Regions from separate parts of the Schumannella luteola genome, predicted to be linked through region 1. Evidence: predicted binding sites of a transcription regulator. Region 1 holds the regulator's gene; the other holds the start of a gene.

Region 1 (9,298 bases):
GTCGACGGCACGCGCGTGCCGTTGCAGCCAGCTGCGGATCCGGCCCGGGGGATGCGGAAGGCCGAGGCCCTCCGCATCCGCAGAGGACCTCGGCCGCTTCGCCGCGCGGTTCAGGCGTCCCGCCGCTTCAGGGCGATCGCGCCGAGCACGAGCGCGGCGACCGCCCAGACGAGCACCACGATCGCGGCGACGGCCGGCGTCAGAGCATCGTCGGCCGCACCACCGAGGGCCATCGCCGACGGCCCCGGAACCGAGGCGAGGGTCGAGCCGGCCTGCGAGATGAGGAACTTCATCACGTCGCCGATCCAGTCGAGCCACGAGCTGAGCACCATGAGCAGGGTCGGCAGCACGAGCAGCACGCCCAGCGCGATCGCGATCCCACCCGCCGACGATCGCACGGCCGTGCCGATGCCGAGGCCGAACACGGCGACGAGGCCCAGATAGAGAGCGGCGCCGGCGAAGGCGGTCAGCACGTCGCCGTCGATGACGAGCGGGATGTCGCGGGCGGTGAACAGCGCGGCCGCCACGCCGAGCGAGCCGAGAACGCCCACGGCGCCGAGCAGGAACATCCAGACGAAGGCGACGATCGCCTTGCCGAAGAGCACCGGCAGACGGCGCGGCACGGCCGCGAGGCTCGAGCGGATCATGCCCGTCGAGTACTCGCCCGAGATGATCAGCACGCCCTGGATCGCCGCGACCAGCACGCCGATCGAGGCGCCGGTGGTGACGACGGTGCCGAGCAGGAACCGTCCGTTCTCGTCGGGGTCGGCGCCGGGGGCGAGCTCGGTCGGCGCGGTCGCCGCGAGCATCGCCGCGAGGCCGATCCAGAGCACGAGGATGATGGCGCTGGTCCAGAAGGTCGAGCGCAGGCTCGTGAACTTGATCCACTCCGAGCGCAGCACGCGGCCGAAGGTCACGCCCGGGCGGGTCGTGTTCGTCGCACCGGCGGACGGAGCGAGCGTCGCGGCGGTCATCGCAGCACCGCCTCGGGCTGGGCGCTGCGGTACTCGACCTCGTCGGCCGTCAGCGCCAGGTACGCCTCCTCCAGCGAGCTCGCGATCGGCGTGAGCTCGTGCAGCACGACGCCGCGGGCGGCGGCGGCCTCGCCGACGGTCTCGGCTGTCGCGCCGTGCACGCTCACCGCGCCGTCCGGCAGCGGGGTCACGGTCGCGCCGCGCAGCGCCTCGGCGAGCAGCTGCGGCTGCGGGGTGCGCACGCGCACGGTCGCTCCGCCGGCGCCGGCGATGATCTCGGCGACCGGCGCATCCGCCAGCACCTGCCCGCGCCCGAGCACGATGATGTGGTCGGCGGTCTGCGCCATCTCGCTCATCAGATGCGAGGAGAGCAGCACCGTGCGTCCTTCGGCGGCCAGGCCGCGCACGAGCTGGCGCACCCAGGTGACGCCCTCCGGGTCGAGCCCGTTGACCGGCTCGTCGAGGATCAGCGTCGCCGGGTCGCCGAGCAGCGCGGCGGCGATGCCGAGGCGCTGGCCCATGCCGAGCGAGAAGCCGCCGACGCGCTTGCGGGCGACGCTGTCGAGGCCGGTGAGGGCGATGACCTCGTGCACGCGGGCGGTGGGGATGCCGTGGGTCGCCGCGAGCGACTGCAGGTGCTTGAACGCGCTGCGGCCGGTGTGCACGGCCTTCGCGTCGAGCAGCACGCCGACCTCGCGCAGGGGAGCGCGGTGCTCGGCGTAGGGCCGTCCGTTGACGGTGACGCCGCCGGAGGTCGGACGGTCGAGTCCGACGATCATGCGCATGGTGGTCGACTTGCCGGCGCCGTTGGGGCCGAGGAAGCCGGTCACCTGACCGGGACGCACGGTGAAGTCGATGCCGTCGACCGCGACCTTCGCCCCGTAGCGCTTGGTGAGCGCGCGAGCCTGGATCATGTCTGCCCTTCGTCGTGAGCGGGGCCGTGTGCCCTGCGTCATCAACGCTAGGAAGAGAGATGAGTCGCGGTCATCCGCCGTGGGGCGGGTTCGTGCGCGATCCGGCTGGCACCGTGGTACCAGCGGGGGAGGCGCGTCTCCGCCTCGAGACGGTGGCGGTGCGTGACCGCGTCGGTGCTGACGCCGTACCTCGCTCGCGGGCTCAGACCGCGCGCAGCACGGCGACGACCTTGCCGAGCACCTCGGCCTGGTCGCCGAGGATCGGCTCGAAGGCGGAGTTGCGCGGCAGCAGCCAGGTGTGGCCGTCGCGCTGGCGGAACACCTTGACGGTCGCCTCGCCGTCGAGCATCGCCGCGACGATCTCGCCGTTCTCGGCAGTGTTCTGCGTGCGCACGACGACCCAGTCGCCGTCGCAGATGGCCGCGTCGATCATCGACTCGCCGACGACCTTGAGCATGAAGAGCTCGCCCTTGCCGACGAGCTGGCGGGGGAGCGGGAAGACCTCGTCGACCTGCTGGTCGGCCGTGATCGGGATGCCGGCGGCGATGCGGCCGACGAGCGGCACCATCGCGGCGTCGCCGACGGAGGGAGCGGACTCGACGGCCGACGACGTCGACGGCAGGTCGATGAGCACCTCGAGCGCGCGCGGGCGGTTGGGGTCACGGCGCAGGTAGCCGCTCAGCTCGAGCTGGTTGAGCTGGTGGGTCACGCTCGAGAGCGAGGCGAGCCCGACGGCGTCGCCGATCTCGCGCATGCTCGGCGGGTAGCCGCGCGTGGCGACCTGCTGGGAGATGAACTCGAGGATCGCCAGCTGCTTCTCGCTCAGGCTCTTGCGCCGGCGGGTGCCGCCGGTGGCGCCTCGGTCGGTGGCGTCGCTCATGGGCGGTCCTCTCTGGCTGGTCACGTTCTGAAAACCCGACTTCTGAGGGCCCTCGACGACGTGTACCGGCGGATGTCGGTGGTCGTCGGGAAGCTGTTCCCAGACATTCGGAACTGTATCCGGTTCGAAAGGTCTGCTCAAACATCTGTTCGAGCGTGTCGTCGCATCCGCGCCTGTTATCAGACCGAAACCGACGATCCACTTGAACATACGTTCGATAGAAGATATGTTCGGAACACAGCTTCGCAGCCGGCTCTCCCGGCCGAGCGTCGGCCGCGAAGCTGTCCAGACTCAGGAGGTCACCATGAGCACCATCTCCCTCGCCCCGACGGCTGCGGCCCCGCGCCTGCGCATCACGCGCCGCGGTCAGGTCGTGCTCTCGGTCCTCATCGCGATCCCGCTCGTCCTGGGCGTCGGAGCCTTCGTCGTCGGCAGCGGCGACGCGGTCGCGACCTCGTCCAGCTCGTCGACGACCTTCGAGCACGTCCGCGTGCAGGCGGGCGACACCCTCTGGAGCATCGCCGAGCGCGTCGCCCCGCAGAGCGACCCGCGCGACGTCGTCTCCGAGATCATCAAGCTCAACCAGCTCGGCTCGGCCAGCATCACGCCGAACCAGCAGCTCGCGATCCCCACGCAGTACAGCCGCTGATCGTTCGCACTTCCACGTCCGCCGGGTTCGCCCGGCGCTCGCGGTCGCCGCATCCCCCTCGCGGTCGACCGAATCGGGCCCGCCTCCGTTCCCCCGACGGTCGGCGGGCCCGCCCCTTTAATCTCGGAACATGACCGACGACCTGGATGCGCGCGAGCTCGCCGCGATCGACGCGCTTCCCCTCGGCTGGTCGCGTCGGGAGATCGCCGGGGAACCCTGGGGAGTCACGCGGGCCGACCACGCCGACGGTCGCGCGACCACGCTCACCGCCGAGCGCCTCGGCGGTCACGGCTACCTCAGCGCGAACATCTGGCGCACCGCCGCCGGCGTGCTTCTCAAGCCGTGCGAGATCCCGGCCGAGCAGGTGCACGACTTCCTCCGGCTGCTTGCGGCGTCGCCGATCGACGGGTCAGCCCCGGAGTCGCCCACCTCGTCGTCACGCCCCGTCACCGCGCCGGAGGGCGCCGCGCCGTCGCCCTAGACTCGTGCGGTGACATCGCTCTCCGAGCTCCCGATCCGAGACGACCTGCGTGGCAAGGCGCCCTACGGCGCGCCGCAGGCCCCCGTGCGCTACCAGCTCAACGTCAACGAGAACACGCATCCGGTGCCCGAAGAGGTCGCCCAGCACGTCGTCGAGGCCGTCGCCCGCGCCGTGCTCGGCGTCAACCGCTACCCCGACCGCGAGTTCACCGAGCTGCGCGAGCACCTCGCGGCCTACCTCGGGCACGGACTCGCGCCCGAGAACATCTGGGCCGCGAACGGCTCGAACGAGGTGCTGCAGCACGTACTGCAGGCCTTCGGCGGCCCCGGGCGCAGCCTGCTCGGCTTCCCGCCCACCTACTCGATGCACTCGATCATCGCCTCCGGTACCGGCACGACCTGGATCGCCGGGCAGCGCGACCACGACTTCGAGCTCACGCCCGAGACGGCGGCGGCGCAGGTCGCCGAGCACCGTCCCGACGTCGTCTTCCTCTGCGCGCCGAACAACCCGACGGGCACGCCGCTCGGGGTGGATGTCGTCGAGGCCGTCTACGACGCGACCCCGGGGATCGTGCTCGTCGACGAGGCCTACGCCGAGTTCATGCCGAAGGATCAGCCGAGCGCGCTGAGCCTGCTGCCGGGTCGCGAGCGACTGCTCGTCTCGCGCACGATGAGCAAGGCCTTCGCCTTCGCCGGTGCGCGGGTCGGCTACCTCGCCGCCGACCCGGCCGCGATCGATGCGCTGCGTCTCGTGCGCCTGCCGTATCACCTCTCGGCGCTGACGCAGGCGGCCGCCGTCGCGGCGCTCCAGCACGCCCCGACGATGCTCGCGATGGTCGACGACATCGCCGAGCAGCGCGACCGTCTCGTGGCCGAACTGCCGCGGCTCGGCTTCCGTCCTTATCCGTCGAGCGCGAACTTCGTCTTCTTCGGCGGCGTCGACGAGCCGCAGGCGACGTTCGAGGCGCTGTTCGCCAAGGACATCCTGATCCGCGATGTCGGCATCCCGAACACCCTCCGCGTGACGGCGGGCACCGAGCAGGAGACGACGTACTTCCTCGAGCAGCTCGCGGCCCTCGGGCCGGGCGGGGCGCACGCGGCCGCGTCGGTAGGATCGCAGGCATGACCGCAGGCCGCACCGCGCAGCTGACCCGCTCGACCAGCGAGTCGAGCATCGAGCTCTCACTCGACCTCGACGGAACCGGCAAGTCGGAGATCTCGACGAGCGTGCCGTTCTTCGATCACCTGCTGACCGCCTTCGCGAAGCACTCGCTCGTCGACCTCACGGTCAAGGCCACCGGCGACACCGACATCGACGTGCACCACACGGTCGAGGACACGGGCATCACGCTCGGCACCGCGATCCGTCAGGCGCTCGGCGACAAGCACGGCATCGGCCGCTTCGGCGACGCCCACGTGCCGCTCGACGAGGCGCTCGCGCGAGCCGTCGTCGATGTCTCGGGTCGCCCCTACCTCGTGCACTCGGGCGAACCCGAGGGTTTCGCCCTGCACCTCATCGGCGGGCACTTCACCGGCTCGATGGTGCGTCACGTCTTCGAGGCGATCACCTTCCACGCCGGCATCAGCGTGCACCTGACCGTGCTCGCCGGTCGCGACCCGCACCACATCGCCGAGGCCGAGTTCAAGGCCTTCGCCCGCGCCTTCCGCAAGGCCGTCGAGCCCGACGCGCGCGTCGACGGCATCCCCTCGACCAAGGGCGCCCTGTGACCCGACCGTCGGTCGTCGTGCTCGACTACGGCTCGGGCAACGTGCACTCCGCCGTCAAGGCGCTCGAGGCCGCCGGCGCCGAGGTCGAGCTGACCGCCGACCGCACGAAGGTGCTCGACGCCGACGGCCTGCTCGTGCCGGGCGTCGGCGCCTTCTCGGCCGTCATGGATGCGCTGCAGAAGGTGCGCGGCGGTGAGCTGATCGGTCGTCGCCTCGCCGGAGGCCGCCCGGTGCTGGGCATCTGCGTCGGCATGCAGGTGCTGTTCGACCGGGGTGTCGAGCGCGGGGTCGAGGCCGAGGGGCTGGGGGAGTGGCCGGGAACGGTCGACGAGCTCGAGGCCCCGGTGCTGCCGCACATGGGCTGGAACACCGTGACGCCGGACGCCGGTTCGCAGCTGTTCGACGGCCTCGCCGATGAGCGCTTCTATTTCGTGCACTCGTACGCCGCGCGCAGCTGGGATCTGCCCGAGTCGCCGCAGCACACGAGCCCGAAGCTGACCTGGTCCGACCACGGCGGCCGCTTCCTCGCGGCCGTCGAGAACGGCCCGCTGTCGGCGACGCAGTTCCACCCCGAGAAATCGGGCGAGGCCGGCATCCGACTGCTGCGCAACTGGATCGACCGACTCTGACTTCGAGGGTCGCGTCCGTCCGTCCGGGGCGTCGCGGCTCTCGCCTCCGCACCATCGCCTGACCGACCGCACGACCGACATCCCGAGGATCCACCCGCAATGACCGAGTTCAACTCCGCCCCGCGTCTCACCCTCCTGCCGGCGGTCGACGTCGCCGACGGCAAGGCCGTGCGCCTCACCCAGGGCGAGGCCGGCAGCGAGACCGACTACGGCGACCCGGTCGAGGCCGCCGGCGTGTGGGTCGAACAGGGCGCCGAGTGGATCCACCTGGTCGACCTGGACGCCGCCTTCGGCCGCGGCGACAACCGCGCCGTCATCAAGCGGGTCATCAAGAGCGTGCCGCGCGAGCTGAACGTCGAGCTGTCGGGCGGCATCCGCGACGACGCGAGTCTCGAGGCCGCGCTCGCGACCGGGGCCAAGCGCATCAACCTCGGCACCGCCGCGCTCGAGAACCCCGAGTGGGCCGCCCACGTGATCGCCGAGTACGGCGAGGCGATCGCCGTCGGCCTCGACGTGCGCGGCACGACCCTCGCCGCTCGCGGCTGGACCCGCGACGGCGGCGACCTGTGGACCGTGCTCGACCGCCTCGAAGACGCCGGCTGCGCCCGCTACGTCGTCACCGACGTCACGAAGGACGGCACGCTGCGCGGCCCGAACCTCGAGCTGCTGCAGCAGGTCGCCGAGCGCACCGACAAGCCGGTGGTCGCCTCCGGCGGCATCTCGAACCTCGACGACATCGCGGCGCTGCGCGAGCTCGTGCCCTCGGGCATCGAGGGCGCGATCGTCGGCAAGGCGCTCTACGCGGGCGCCTTCACGCTGGCCGAGGCGCTCGACGTCGCCGGGATCTGATCGGATGACGCCGCACGCGGATTCGGCGGGCGTCCCCTTCGAGGGGAGGTCGTTCGAGCCGAACCCGGCGGCGGGCGATGACGGCAGTGCCGACCCGCGGCTGATCGAGTCGATCCAGCGCTTCCGTGCGCGGGAGGTCGGCGTGCCCGAGGTCATCGAGGCGCTGCGACCGGTGCGCCTGCTCGTGCCCCTGCTGGTGGAGCGCGGCGACGAGGGGATCGGCGCGCACGGCCAGCTCGTCGACAAGACGCAGGAGCTCTCCCTCGTGACCGTCGCCGGCCCCGACGGCGCACCCGTGCTGCCCGCGTTCACGGGCGTCGCGGCGATGCAAGCCTGGAACCCGGTCGCGCGGCCTGTTCCCGTCGAGGCGCGTCGGGTCGCGATCGCCGCAGCGGGGGAGGGCACCGACCGTGTCGTGCTCGACCCGACGACGCCCACCGAGTTCGGGCTGCGCCGCAGTCACCTCGCGGCGCTCGCGCTCGACGCTCGCTTCGTCCCCGCTGACGAGGATGCCGCGGTCTCGGCCGCACTCGAGGCGGCGACCGCGGGCGAGCTGGCGGTGCTCGGCATCCGCGCGCTGCCGGGTGACGCGGATGCACGACTCACCGGGCCGGAGCTGCTGGTCGCCGTCGCACTCTCCGACGAGCTCGACGACGCGGCGCGCGCCGCGGTGCTGCAGCGGCTCGGAGCGCGCTGGAGCGCGGACGCACTGCTCGCCGAGCGGGTGGATTCGCTCGCCGTGCGCGTGGTCGGCTAGGCGATCCGCGCCGGGCTCAGGTGACCGGGCCGGTCCACTTCTCGCCCGGCCCCTTGCCGATCGGGTCGGGGATCGGCGACGCCTCACGGAAGGCGAGCTGCAGCGAGCGGAGGCCGTCGCGCAGCGGGCGCGCGTGCGAGTCGGAGACCTCGGGGGCGGCGGCCGTGATCAGCCCGGCGAGCGAGGTGATGAGCTTGCGGGCCTCGTCGAGATCGAGCTCGCGCGTCGCATCCGGCCCATCGCCGAGGCCGAGCTTGACGGCGGCGGCGCTCATGAGGTGCACGGCGACCGTGTTGATCAGCTCGACGGCCGGCACCTCGGAGATGTCGCGGATCTCGTCGTCGGCCGAATAGGAGAAGCTGGTCTCCGCGGGGCCGTGGTCGACGGAGTGGTCATCGTGGGCGTGGGGCGCGTCGGTCACCCGCCGAGCCTATTCGCTCGCGCGGCGCCGCACCGGACGCCGACGCCCGTGCGGAGCAGAACCCTGCTATCATCGACGAGGCTCCGGGGTCTCCCCGGTTCGAAAGAGGAGTTCCACTCCCACCCGCACCGCGCTTCTGCAGAGGTGCCGGGTCGTTTTCACTCCGTCGGATCCGTCCGGCAGCGCAAGGGTGATGCGGTCGCCCGCGACCGATGAAGAGATCAGTCTCCTCCTTTCGATGAGCCCCGTCCGCCTGGACGGAGCGAAGCACGCAGCATCACGTCGAAGGAGTTCCGCATCAGCGATCCCAGAACGAACGAGCGCATCCGGGTTCCCGAGGTGCGCCTCGTCGGACCCGGTGGCGAGCAGGTCGGTGTCGTGCGCATCGAGCAGGCACTGAAGCTCGCCCAGGAGGCTGAACTCGACCTGGTCGAGGTCGCCCCCAACTCGCGCCCGCCCGTGGTCAAGATCATGGACTACGGCAAGTTCAAGTACGAGGCGGCGCAGAAGGCCAAGGAGGCCCGGCGCAACCAGGCGAACACGGTCCTCAAGGAGGTCCGCTTCCGCCTCAAGATCGACAAGCACGACTACGAGACCAAGCGCAAGCGCGCCGAGGGCTTCCTGAAGGAAGGCGACAAGGTCAAGGCCATGATCCTCTTCCGCGGACGCGAGCAGTCGCGCCCGGACCAGGGTGTGCGCCTCCTCCAGCGCTTCGCCGAGGATGTGGCCGAGTTCGGCACCATCGAGTCGACCCCGACCATCGACGGTCGCAACATGGTCATGATCATCGGCCCGCTGAAGAGCAAGGTCGATGCGAAGGCCGAGGCCAACGCCCGCCGCGCCGAGCGCCGTCGCGGGCCCCAGACCGAAGCCGCTGAGGCGGCCGAGACGTCGGCGGAGGTTTCCGCCGAGGAGAACACGAAGGAAGAGAATGCCTAAGCAGAAGACGCACTCGGGTGCGAAGAAGCGGTTCCGCCTCACCGGCACCGGCAAGGTCGTGAAGCAGGGCGCGGGCAT
Region 2 (9,298 bases), 1.8 Mb from region 1:
GGTGCCGTATTCGGCCATGGTCCATTCGTTGTCGGCGACGTGGAACAGATACACCTCCCGCGGGCGCCCCTCCCATTCGGTGCCGACCGCGCCGGTCCCGGTCACGAGCACGCCGGCGCAGGTCTTGCCGGTCATGCGGGGGCCGATCGTCGCGGGATCCGGCAGGGATGCCGCCACGACATCGCGGGGGGCGACCTCGACCGGGCCGGCGGCCGAACGCACGCGCACCGGGGCGGTCTTGTCGAGGCCGAGGAGGTTGAGTGTCTTCAGCACGCCGATGAACTCGGCCCCGAGGCCGTACTTGAACGTCACCCGGCGAGCGTCGAGCCAGCGCGGCATCAGCAGCACTTCCTCGTGCTCGACGTTCACGCATTCGACCTCGCCGATGCCCTCGGGGAAGACGAAGGTCTCCGGCTCGCTGAACGGCGGCGTCGTGAACCAGCCGCGCTCCTTCTCGAAGATCACCGGCGGGTTCAGGCATTCCTCGATGGTCGTCCAGATCGAGAACGACGGCGCGAAGATCTCCGCCCCGGTCTCGTCGCGCACGACCAGGTTCGCGCCGTCGCGCACGCCGAGCTCGTCGATCGACTCGAACAGCACATCCGACGCGTAGCGGGCGAGCACATCCGACAGCCCCGGCTCCACGCCGATGCCGACCAGCGCCAGACGCCCCGCGCTCTCCCAGTCGCCCGCCTGCGCGAACTGGTCGTCGCCGAGCTTCACCCCGGTCTCGGTGTGCGGATCGGTCGGATGCGGCTCCGACAGCGACATCGCCATGTCGAGGTAGTCGGCGCCGGCATCCAGTGCGCCGCGGAAGATCGTCGGCACGAACTTCGGCTCGACTGCGTTCATCACGTGCGTCACCGCGTGCTCGGTCGCGACCCGCGTCACATCGGCCGGATCGGAGGCGTCGATGCGGGCCGCCCGGAACCGCGACGCGACCTCGTCGCCGTGCCGCTCGCGGATCCACGCGACCGTGCGCTCGGCTCGCGCCGGGTCGTAGTCGGTCACGACGATCAACTCGTAGAAGGAGCGTCGCGCGGCGATGCGCGCGAAGGCGTCGCCGACACCGCCCGCCCCGACGAGAAGGATGCGCATGGTCGGGGCCGCGGCGTCGTCGCTCATGGCGCGAGGCTAGCGCGCACCCCCGCCGCCGGGCGAGGGGTCGGCGTACCGCGCCGCCGCGAGGTCGCGTCGCCGCTGCCGCTCGCGCTCGACCGGCCCGGCGAGCGCCGCCCATCCCAGCAGCCCGACCGCGACGCCGATGAGCAGCCCGCCGAGCGTGTCGGTCATCCAGTGCGCGCCGAGGTAGGTGCGGCTCAGCATCATCGCGACGACGTAGACCGCGCCGAGCACCCAGACCCAGCGCCGCGCGAGCAGCACTCCGAGCACGACGGCGAGCGTGGCGGCGTTGGCGGTGTGGCCCGAGGGGAACGACCCCGGATCGACGGCGACGAGGATGTCGTGCGGCCGCGCCCGTCCGAACAGCGCCTTGAGCAGCTGCACGAGCCCGGCGCTGGCTCCGCACGCGAGCGCCCAGTACAGCGCGGCCCACGGCCGCCGCACGATCAGCAGCACCGCGAGCACCCCGAGCGGCACGACGAACACCGCGAACCAGCCGCCGCCGATCGCGTTGAACAGCAGCGACGGCACCTCCCAGATCGGGTTGCGGTGCTCGATGATCTCGGCCATCCACTCGCGGTCGATCCCGGGCGGCTGGCTGCCGCGCACGGCCAGCAGCGCGCCCAGTCCGAAGGCGGCGGCGAGCACGATCAGCGCGGCGAACAGGGCCGGTCGGCGGCGCGCGGCGGTGACGGGATGCGCGGCCGCCTCGCGCGGGGTCAGCGGCCGCCCGGCGCTCCCGCGGTCGTCATCAGCGGGAGTCGGCGGAACGGGCACCCCGTCACGCTAGGCCATGGCCTCGGACAGTCCTCGCCGATCGAGCCTCCGCACAGCATCTCGGCGCTCGCGCGACGGACCGATCGCGAGCAAATCCGACGGCCGATCAGGATCCCGGGCTCGAACGGATGGTTCGCGTGGTCTCGTGTGTGGTCCTGGGCCCCCCGTGTCGGATGTCGGTGGAATGTGCATCTGATCTGCGGTTCTGGTTCGCTCGGGTGTTCCGGCGGATGTCGGTGGTGGCTGTCACAGTGCAGGTATGGAGAAGCCCAGGACGTCACTCGGAGGCGACGGCCAAGCGCCGTTCGCTGATGGCGACGTCGATGGCTTCGTGAGCGCGGGCGGTGGCCGTGTTGCCGGCGAGGTCGTGACGTTGCCGGGGCTGGTGGGTGAGGCGGAGTCGGCGCTCGCGGCGTTGACGGCGGGGCAGGTGGCGGAGGTGCGAATGCTCGCCCGCGCCGGCCAGCTCGCGGAGGCCGAAGCCGCTGGGTCTCCGGTGAACGTGCGGGCACATGACATGGCTCTGCGGTCGATCGCGGCGGAGATCGGGGGAGTGCTCCGCTCCCCAGACAGGACCGTGCAGCGCCGCATCGGCGAGGCACGGGAGATCGTCGAGTTCTACCCTGCCGCGTTGTCGGCCTGGGAGCACGGGTTCATCACCCGAGGGCACGTCACGGTGATCGTCGACGCCGGCCGGGTCGTCCCGGTCGAGCGTCGGGGCGAGTTCGAGCGGGAGGCGATCGAGCGCAGCCTCGCCGATACCCCGAACCGGGTGCGTGCCGGACTCGAGCTCTACGCCCAGATGCTCACCGACCGGAACTTCAGCGAACGGCACGAGGACGCCGCCCGTGGCCGTGCGGTCCGGCTCATTCCGGGGCGGGATGGGATGTGCGACGTGATCGCGACCGTCCCGACGGTGATCGGCGACGGGATCCTGGATCGGTTGACGCGGATGGCGCACGCGGTGCAGGACGCTGCCGAACCGCGCGGAGAAACCACCGCCGACATCGCATCTGCCAGCGGAGCCAGCGCCTCGACGGATCGGCGGACGGTCGACCAAATCCGCGCGGACGTGTTCGCCGACCTGCTCCTCGCCGGCGCCCCGGCGCTCGACGTGACCGCGCAGGGCGACGGTCCCGGTGCGCTGGGTGCGATCCGCGCGCAGGTGCAGGTCACCGTGTCCGCGCTCACTCTCCTCGGCGACGACGAGAACCCGGCCGACCTCATCGGGCGCTCACCGATCGACGCCGGAACCGCCCGCTACCTCGCCGGCGACACCTCGTCATGGACCCGCCTGCTCACCGATCCCATCGACGGCGTCACGGTCGCGGTCGACCGGTACCGGCCCTCGCTCGAGCAGCGCCGTCACCTGCGGGCCCGGGATCAGCACTGCCGCTTCCCGGGATGCCGGATCGCGGCGATCCGCTGCGAGCTCGACCACACCCTCGACCACGCGCTCGGCGGTCCGACGGCACTGATCAACCTCGCCCATCTGTGCCAGCGGCATCACTCGATGAAGCAATTCACCGCCTGGCGAGTGAGACAGCATCCCGGCGGAGTCCTGCAATGGACATCCCCGACCGGCCGCGTCTACCGCGAAGACGCGCCCGCCCCACCCGTGGCGTTCGTGCCACTCGGACACCCCATCCGCTGCCACCGACCGATCCCCGACAGCGGTGAACCTCTCGACGATCCACCGGATCGCCCCCGCGGACTTCGCGACCATGAAACCGGTGCGCCGTTCGCGATCGCGGCGGCCCATGACCCGATCCCGGCCCCGTTCTGAAGCCGAGCGACTCCCTGTCGTCGTCGATCGACCGTGCGCGCGAGAGACCGACGCACTCGATCGCTCACACAGCCGACCCATCACGTCGCGGCAACCGCAACGCTCCTCTGGCCCGACCCGGGCCGGGCCCGGCCCCGCGCTCGCCCGCGCTCGCCCGCGCCGGTCCGGGCGCCCGGCCTACTCGATCGGCGGCACCGTCCGCGGCCGCACGATCGTCCACATGACGACGTTCGCGACGACGTGGCAGCCGATCATGACCGCCGCCATCGGCAGCGCCGAGGTGATGCCGAGCACGCCGACGATCGGCGAGATCACGCCGGCGAGGCCGAAGTTGACGGCGCCGAGCAGCGAGGCCGCCGTGCCCGCCTCGCTGCCGTGGTGCGCGAGCGCGAGCACCTGCACGCTGGGGAACGCGAGACCGCAGGCCGCGAGCATCACGAACAGGGCGACGAGGATCGGGATGAGCGCACCGCCGAGCAGCGCGACGACAGCGATCGAGAGCGAGCTGAGCAGCATGATGCCGATCGCCGTGGCGAGGATCCATTGCGGGCCGATGCGCCGCATGAGCCGCGACGAGAGCTGCGACGCGATCACGAGTCCGAGCGAGTTGACGCCGAACATGATGCCGAACTGCTGCGCGCTGAGGCCGTAGACGTTCTGCAGCAGCAGCGACGAGGCCGAGAGATAGGCGAACAGTCCGGAGAACTGCATGCCGCCGATGATCGCGACGCCGATGAAGACGCGGTCGGTGAACAGCGCCCGATATCTCTGCCGCGCGGTGGTCGTAGCCGAGGGGATGTGGGCGCCCCGCGGCCGCGTCTCGGCCACGAGGAAGGCGGCGACGACGACCGCGACGAAGCCGTAGATCGCGAGGGCGACGAAGATGCCGCGCCAGTCGAAGAACAGCAGCATCTGCGAGCCGATGAGCGGCGCGAGGATGGGCGCGAGCCCGGTCACGAGGGCCAGGCGGGAGAGCATCCGCACGAGCGCGTGCCCGGAGAAGAGGTCGCGCACCATGGCCATCGCGACCACGCCGCCGCCGGCCGCGCCGATGCCCTGCAGCACGCGGAACACGCCGACCCAGACGACGTCGGGCGAGGCGGCGACGCCGATGCTCGCGCCGATGTGCAGCGCTGTCGCGAGCAGCAGCGGCAGGCGGCGGCCGACCCGGTCACTCCAGGGGCCGACGACGAGCTGGCCGAGGCCGAAGCCGACCGTGGTCGCCGTCAGGGTCAGCTGCACCGCCGCATCCGTCGTCGACAGCTCGTCGACGACCTTCGGGAAGGCGGGCAGGTAGAGGTCGATCGTGAAGGGGCCGAGGCCGACGAGCGCACCGAGCAGGATGATGTGCAGGATGCGCTGGCCGCGCGACATGGCGTCGCCGGGGTGCACGAGGGCGGTCATGGGTGAGCGCTCCGGAAGCGGTCGAGATGCGGTGGTGGTGTGGTGCGCTGCGTGATGAGGCTGCGCAGCGGTGGTGCTCCGGCCGCCCCGTTCGCGGTGACGCCGTGCCGTAGTGCAACGGTGCAGCGTGCGCACGATTCCCTCACGGTCGCTCGATCTTCGCAGACGCGACACCTGTCGCGCGACGATGAGCGGGTCTCGATCGCTCCTCGCGATCGAGACCCGCTCCGGTGGGACGCGCGGCGCCCCGGATGTTCAGCTCACGCCGCCTCAGCTCAGGTCGTAGAGGGTGACCCCGTCGACCGTCGTGGCCGTGTAGTTCTCCTCGACCCAGCTGGAGATCGCGCTGGCCGCATCCGAGCCGCCGTTGGAGCGTCCGCTGACGCCGCTGGCGATGAAGTAGTGGATCTCGCCCTTCTTCACGAGGGCCTGGAACTCGGCGAGGGTCGGCGAGGGGTCGCTGCCGTTGAATCCGCCGATCGGCATGACCGGCAGCTCGGTCGCGAGCTGGTAGCCGGCGGCGCTGTTCGAGCCGATCGTCGCGGCCGCCCAGGTGTAGGCGCTCGCGTTCTTCTTCAGCAGGGCCTCGACCTTCGTGCTGACGCTGCTCGCGCCGAGCAGTCCGCCGGCGCCTCCGCCGCCGAAGCCGCCGCGGCCGCCGCCGGTCGAGCTCTCACCGGATGCGGTGCCGCCCTGGCCGGGGAAGCCGCCCTGCCCGGTGGCGCCGGTCGAGCCGCCGGTCGAGCCGGTGCCCGACCCCGTCCCGGTGCTCGAACCCGCCCCCGTGCCGCCCTGCCCGAAGCCCTGTGGCGGGGTGCCGCCGAAGCCCTGCGCGCTCGACGAGCCGTTCGACGAGCCGTTCTGGTTCGACCCGGGGAAGCCGCCCTGACCTCCCCCCGGGCCGCCCATCCCGCCCTGGCCGCCGCCGCGGCCGCCGCCGAAGCCGCCCATCCCGCCCTGCACGCTCGGGCCGGCCGTGACGATCGAGCCACTGTGGCCCTCCGAGACGGTCTGCAGCGAGTAGGCGGCCGGGGCCGCGAGAGCGCCGATCAGCGACACCGCGGCGGTCGCCACGGCGATGCGCCGGCCGAGCGGCGGCAGCACGAGCAGCACCGCGCCGATGACCGCGAGGCCGACGACGACGAACTTGAGCCAGGGCATCCAGTCGCCCGCTCGGGTGAGCAGCGCGTAGGCCCAGCCGGCGCTGCCGAGCAGCACCGCGGCGAGCACGATCCGCGCCCACAGGGCCGAGCGGCGCTCCCACAGCATGGTCGTGCCGATCGCGACGACCGCCGCGATCGCCGGGGCGAGCGCGACCGTGTAGTAGGCGTGGAAGATGCCGGCCATGAAGCTGAAGGCGAGTCCGGTGACGAGCATCCAGCCGCCGAAGATGACGAGGATGGCGCGGCGCACCGAGGTGCGCGGGGCGCGGCGCAGCAGCACGAGGGCGACGACGCCGACGACGAGCGCGGCCGGCAGCAGCCAGGTGATCTGACCGCCGATCTCACCGTCGAAGAGGCGCGTGATGCCGGTCGAGCCCCACATCCCGCCGCCGGTGTTGCCACCGCCACCGCCGCCGGTGACGCTGCCGGTCTCGTTCCCCGTGAGCCGCCCGAAGCCGTTGTAGCCGAAGGTCAGCTCGAGGAAGCTGTTCGTCTGCGAGCCGCCGATGTAGGGCCGCCACGACTCGGGCACGAGCTCGACGATCGCGACCCACCATCCGGCCGACACGATCACGGCGCCGAGCGCGGCGAGCGAGTGCAGCAGTCGCACGCGGAAGGTGCGCGGCGCCGCCCAGAGGTAGACGAGCGCGAGCGGGGGCAGCAGCACGAAGGCCTGCAGCTGCTTGGTCAGGAAGCCGAGGCCGATCATCGCGCCGGCCCACAGCACCCAGCGGATGCGGCCGTCTTCGACGCCGCGGATCGTGAAGTAGGTCGCGAGGCTCAGCAGCAGCACGAGCAGCGCATCGGGGTTGTTGAAGCGGAACATCAGCGCGGCGACCGGCGTGATCGCGAGCACTCCCCCGGCCAGCAGCGCGGTCGCGGCGCTGAAGCGGCGGCGCACGGTGGCGTACACGATCGCGACCGTGATGACGCCCATGATCGCCTCGGGCAGCAGGATGCTCCACGAGCTCAGCCCGAAGAGACGCACCGAGAGGGCCATGATCCACAGGCTCGCCGGCGGCTTGTCGACCGTGATCGAGTTCGCCGCGTCGCTCGAGCCGTAGAAGAAGGCCTCCCAGTTCACGCTGCCGGCCTGCACCGCCGCGGAGTAGAAGGAGTTGGCGTAGCCGCTCGCGCCGAGGTTCCAGATGTAGAGCACGGCGGTGACGGCGAGCAGTCCGAGCAGCGCGGGGCGCTCCCAGAGCAGGGCGCCGCGACGGCCGAGCACGAGGGCGCGGCCCGCTTCGCGCAGGCGCGTGCCGAGAGGAGAGTGGGCGGTGCCGGCGGGGATGCGCCCCGAGCCGGCGGTGGTCGTGGTGGCGGCGCTCATGCTGCGGCGTCCTCCTGGGTCAGCGCGGCGGCGAGCGCGCCGGTCCGCGGGGTCGAGGTGGCCGAGTCGGCCGGGATCGGGGCGGCCGAGGCGGCCGGCGTCGAGTGGATGAGGGATCGCGTGCGCCGGAACACCCACGCCCGCAGCAGCGCGAAGCGCAGCGCGGTCGCGACGAGGTTGGCGACGGTCAGCACGATGAGCTCGGCGACCGGACCCGACTCCGGCCGGGCGGCGTGCAGGGCGAGCAGCGAGCCGGAGGTCAGGCACCAGGCCAGCAGGAACACGAGGAGCCCCTTGACCTGATCGCTGACGAGGCCGGCCCGGCCGCGCACGCCGAAGGTGATGTGGCGGTTGGCCCAGGTGTTCGCGATGGCGGTGAGCAGCAGCGCGACGAAGTTGGCGACCTGCGGGGCGATGACCAGCTGCAGGCCGAGGTAGAGCAGCGCGTAGGCGACCGTCGAGGCCCCGCCGATGAGGCCGAAACGCAGCACCTGTCCGAAGAACCCGGGTCGGTGCACCTGCTCGAAGGGGCGCCGGCCGAGCTCGGCGTAGATCGCCTCGACGGGGATGCGCCGCGAGGCGATGCCGCGCAGCACGCGCACGACGCCGCGCAGGTCAGCGAGGGCGGTGGCGACGATGTCGACCTTGCTGTCTTCGTCATCCACCCAGTCGACCGGCACCTCGTGGATGCGCAGGCCTGAGCGCTCGGCGATCATCAGCACCTCGGTGTCGAAGAACCAGCCGGTGTCCTCGACGAAGGGCAGGATGCGCCGGGCGACGTCGCTGCGCATCGCCTTGAAGCCGCACTGCGCGTCGGAGGCGCGCAGCCCGGTCGCCCGCAGCAGCGTGTTGTAGCCGCGCGAGACGAACTCGCGCTTGGCCCCGCGCACGACGCGCGAGTCGGCGGAGAGGCGGGTGCCGATCGCGAGGTCGGAGTGGCCGGAGAGCAGCGGCGCGACGAGCGGCGCGAGCGCGGCGAGGTCGGTCGAGAGGTCGACGTCGAGGTAGCCGACGACCTCCGCCTCGCTGGTCAGCCAGACCTGCTTGAGCGCGCGGCCGCGGCCCTTCTCGGCGAGGTGCACGGCGCGCACCCGCTCGAGCTCGGCCGCGAGGTCGTCGGCGATCTGCGGGGTCGCGTCGGTGGACGCGTTGTCGGCGATCGTGACGAGCCAGCGGTCGGCGAACTGCCCGGCGAGGGCGGCGTGCAGGGTGCGGATGCTGTGCTCGAGCGAGCGCTCCTCGTCGTAGACGGGAACGACGACCTCCAGCAGCGCAGGCAGCGTCGCCGGCTCGGGCGGGGTCGGGTCACTGGTCGTCTCGGCGCTCATGGGCACGAGCATCCGGTCGCCCGCTATGGCCGGTGCAGGGCCATCCTGTGCGGAGGCCCCGACTCGCTATGACCCGGCTATGCGCAGCCGCCCGGGAACGGCGAAGGGCCGCCCGGATGGATCCGGACGGCCCCTGCCGTGGTGTCGACGCGTGCGGTGCAGCGCCCGCGTCAGAGCCTCGCGCTGCTTACTGCTGGGTCAGCTTCTCGAGGTCGGGGTTGTTCTTGTAGGCCTCGGCGGCGTTGTCCTTGGTGACGACGACCGGCGGGAGGTAGAAGGTCGGCACGTCGACGGAACCGTTGTTCGTCTTCGTGGTGGTGTCGGCCTTGTCGCCCTTCGAGAGCTGCGTGGTCATCTCGATGGCCTTCTTCACGAGGTCACGAGTGTC

What was found. Region 1 encodes LexA, which represses DNA repair genes until DNA is damaged. Its sites were predicted from a motif close to TCGAACANNTGTTCGA; they were not measured.
Region 2: BJ979_RS06135 (HNH endonuclease signature motif containing protein) is a predicted target of LexA. The motif match lies at 2,020-2,035, and genes of this name have one in related genera.

What each region holds. Positions count from the first base shown of each region.
Region 1 covers NZ_JACBZY010000001.1:3,185,224-3,194,521, reverse strand. Annotated here, with positions in the region: gene BJ979_RS17710 (sensor histidine kinase) at 1-27, opposite strand, end outside; gene BJ979_RS14555 (ABC-2 transporter permease) at 111-974, opposite strand; gene BJ979_RS14550 (ABC transporter ATP-binding protein) at 971-1,888, opposite strand; gene lexA (transcriptional repressor LexA) at 2,091-2,768, opposite strand; gene BJ979_RS14540 (LysM peptidoglycan-binding domain-containing protein) at 3,073-3,417, shown strand; gene BJ979_RS14535 (hypothetical protein) at 3,548-3,898, shown strand; gene BJ979_RS14530 (histidinol-phosphate transaminase) at 3,908-5,023, shown strand; gene hisB (imidazoleglycerol-phosphate dehydratase HisB) at 5,020-5,625, shown strand; gene hisH (imidazole glycerol phosphate synthase subunit HisH) at 5,622-6,254, shown strand; gene priA (bifunctional 1-(5-phosphoribosyl)-5-((5-phosphoribosylamino)methylideneamino)imidazole-4-carboxamide isomerase/phosphoribosylanthranilate isomerase PriA) at 6,354-7,103, shown strand; gene BJ979_RS14510 (SseB family protein) at 7,108-7,860, shown strand; gene BJ979_RS14505 (DUF1844 domain-containing protein) at 7,877-8,194, opposite strand; gene infC (translation initiation factor IF-3) at 8,579-9,220, shown strand; gene rpmI (50S ribosomal protein L35) at 9,213-9,298, shown strand, end outside.
Region 2 covers NZ_JACBZY010000001.1:1,366,798-1,376,095, reverse strand. Annotated here, with positions in the region: gene BJ979_RS06145 (saccharopine dehydrogenase family protein) at 1-1,098, opposite strand, end outside; gene BJ979_RS06140 (phosphatase PAP2 family protein) at 1,135-1,899, opposite strand; gene BJ979_RS06135 (HNH endonuclease signature motif containing protein) at 2,159-3,685, shown strand; gene BJ979_RS06130 (multidrug effflux MFS transporter) at 3,863-5,089, opposite strand; gene BJ979_RS06125 (ArnT family glycosyltransferase) at 5,360-7,582, opposite strand; gene BJ979_RS06120 (bifunctional glycosyltransferase family 2/GtrA family protein) at 7,579-8,910, opposite strand; gene BJ979_RS06115 (substrate-binding domain-containing protein) at 9,098-9,298, opposite strand, start outside.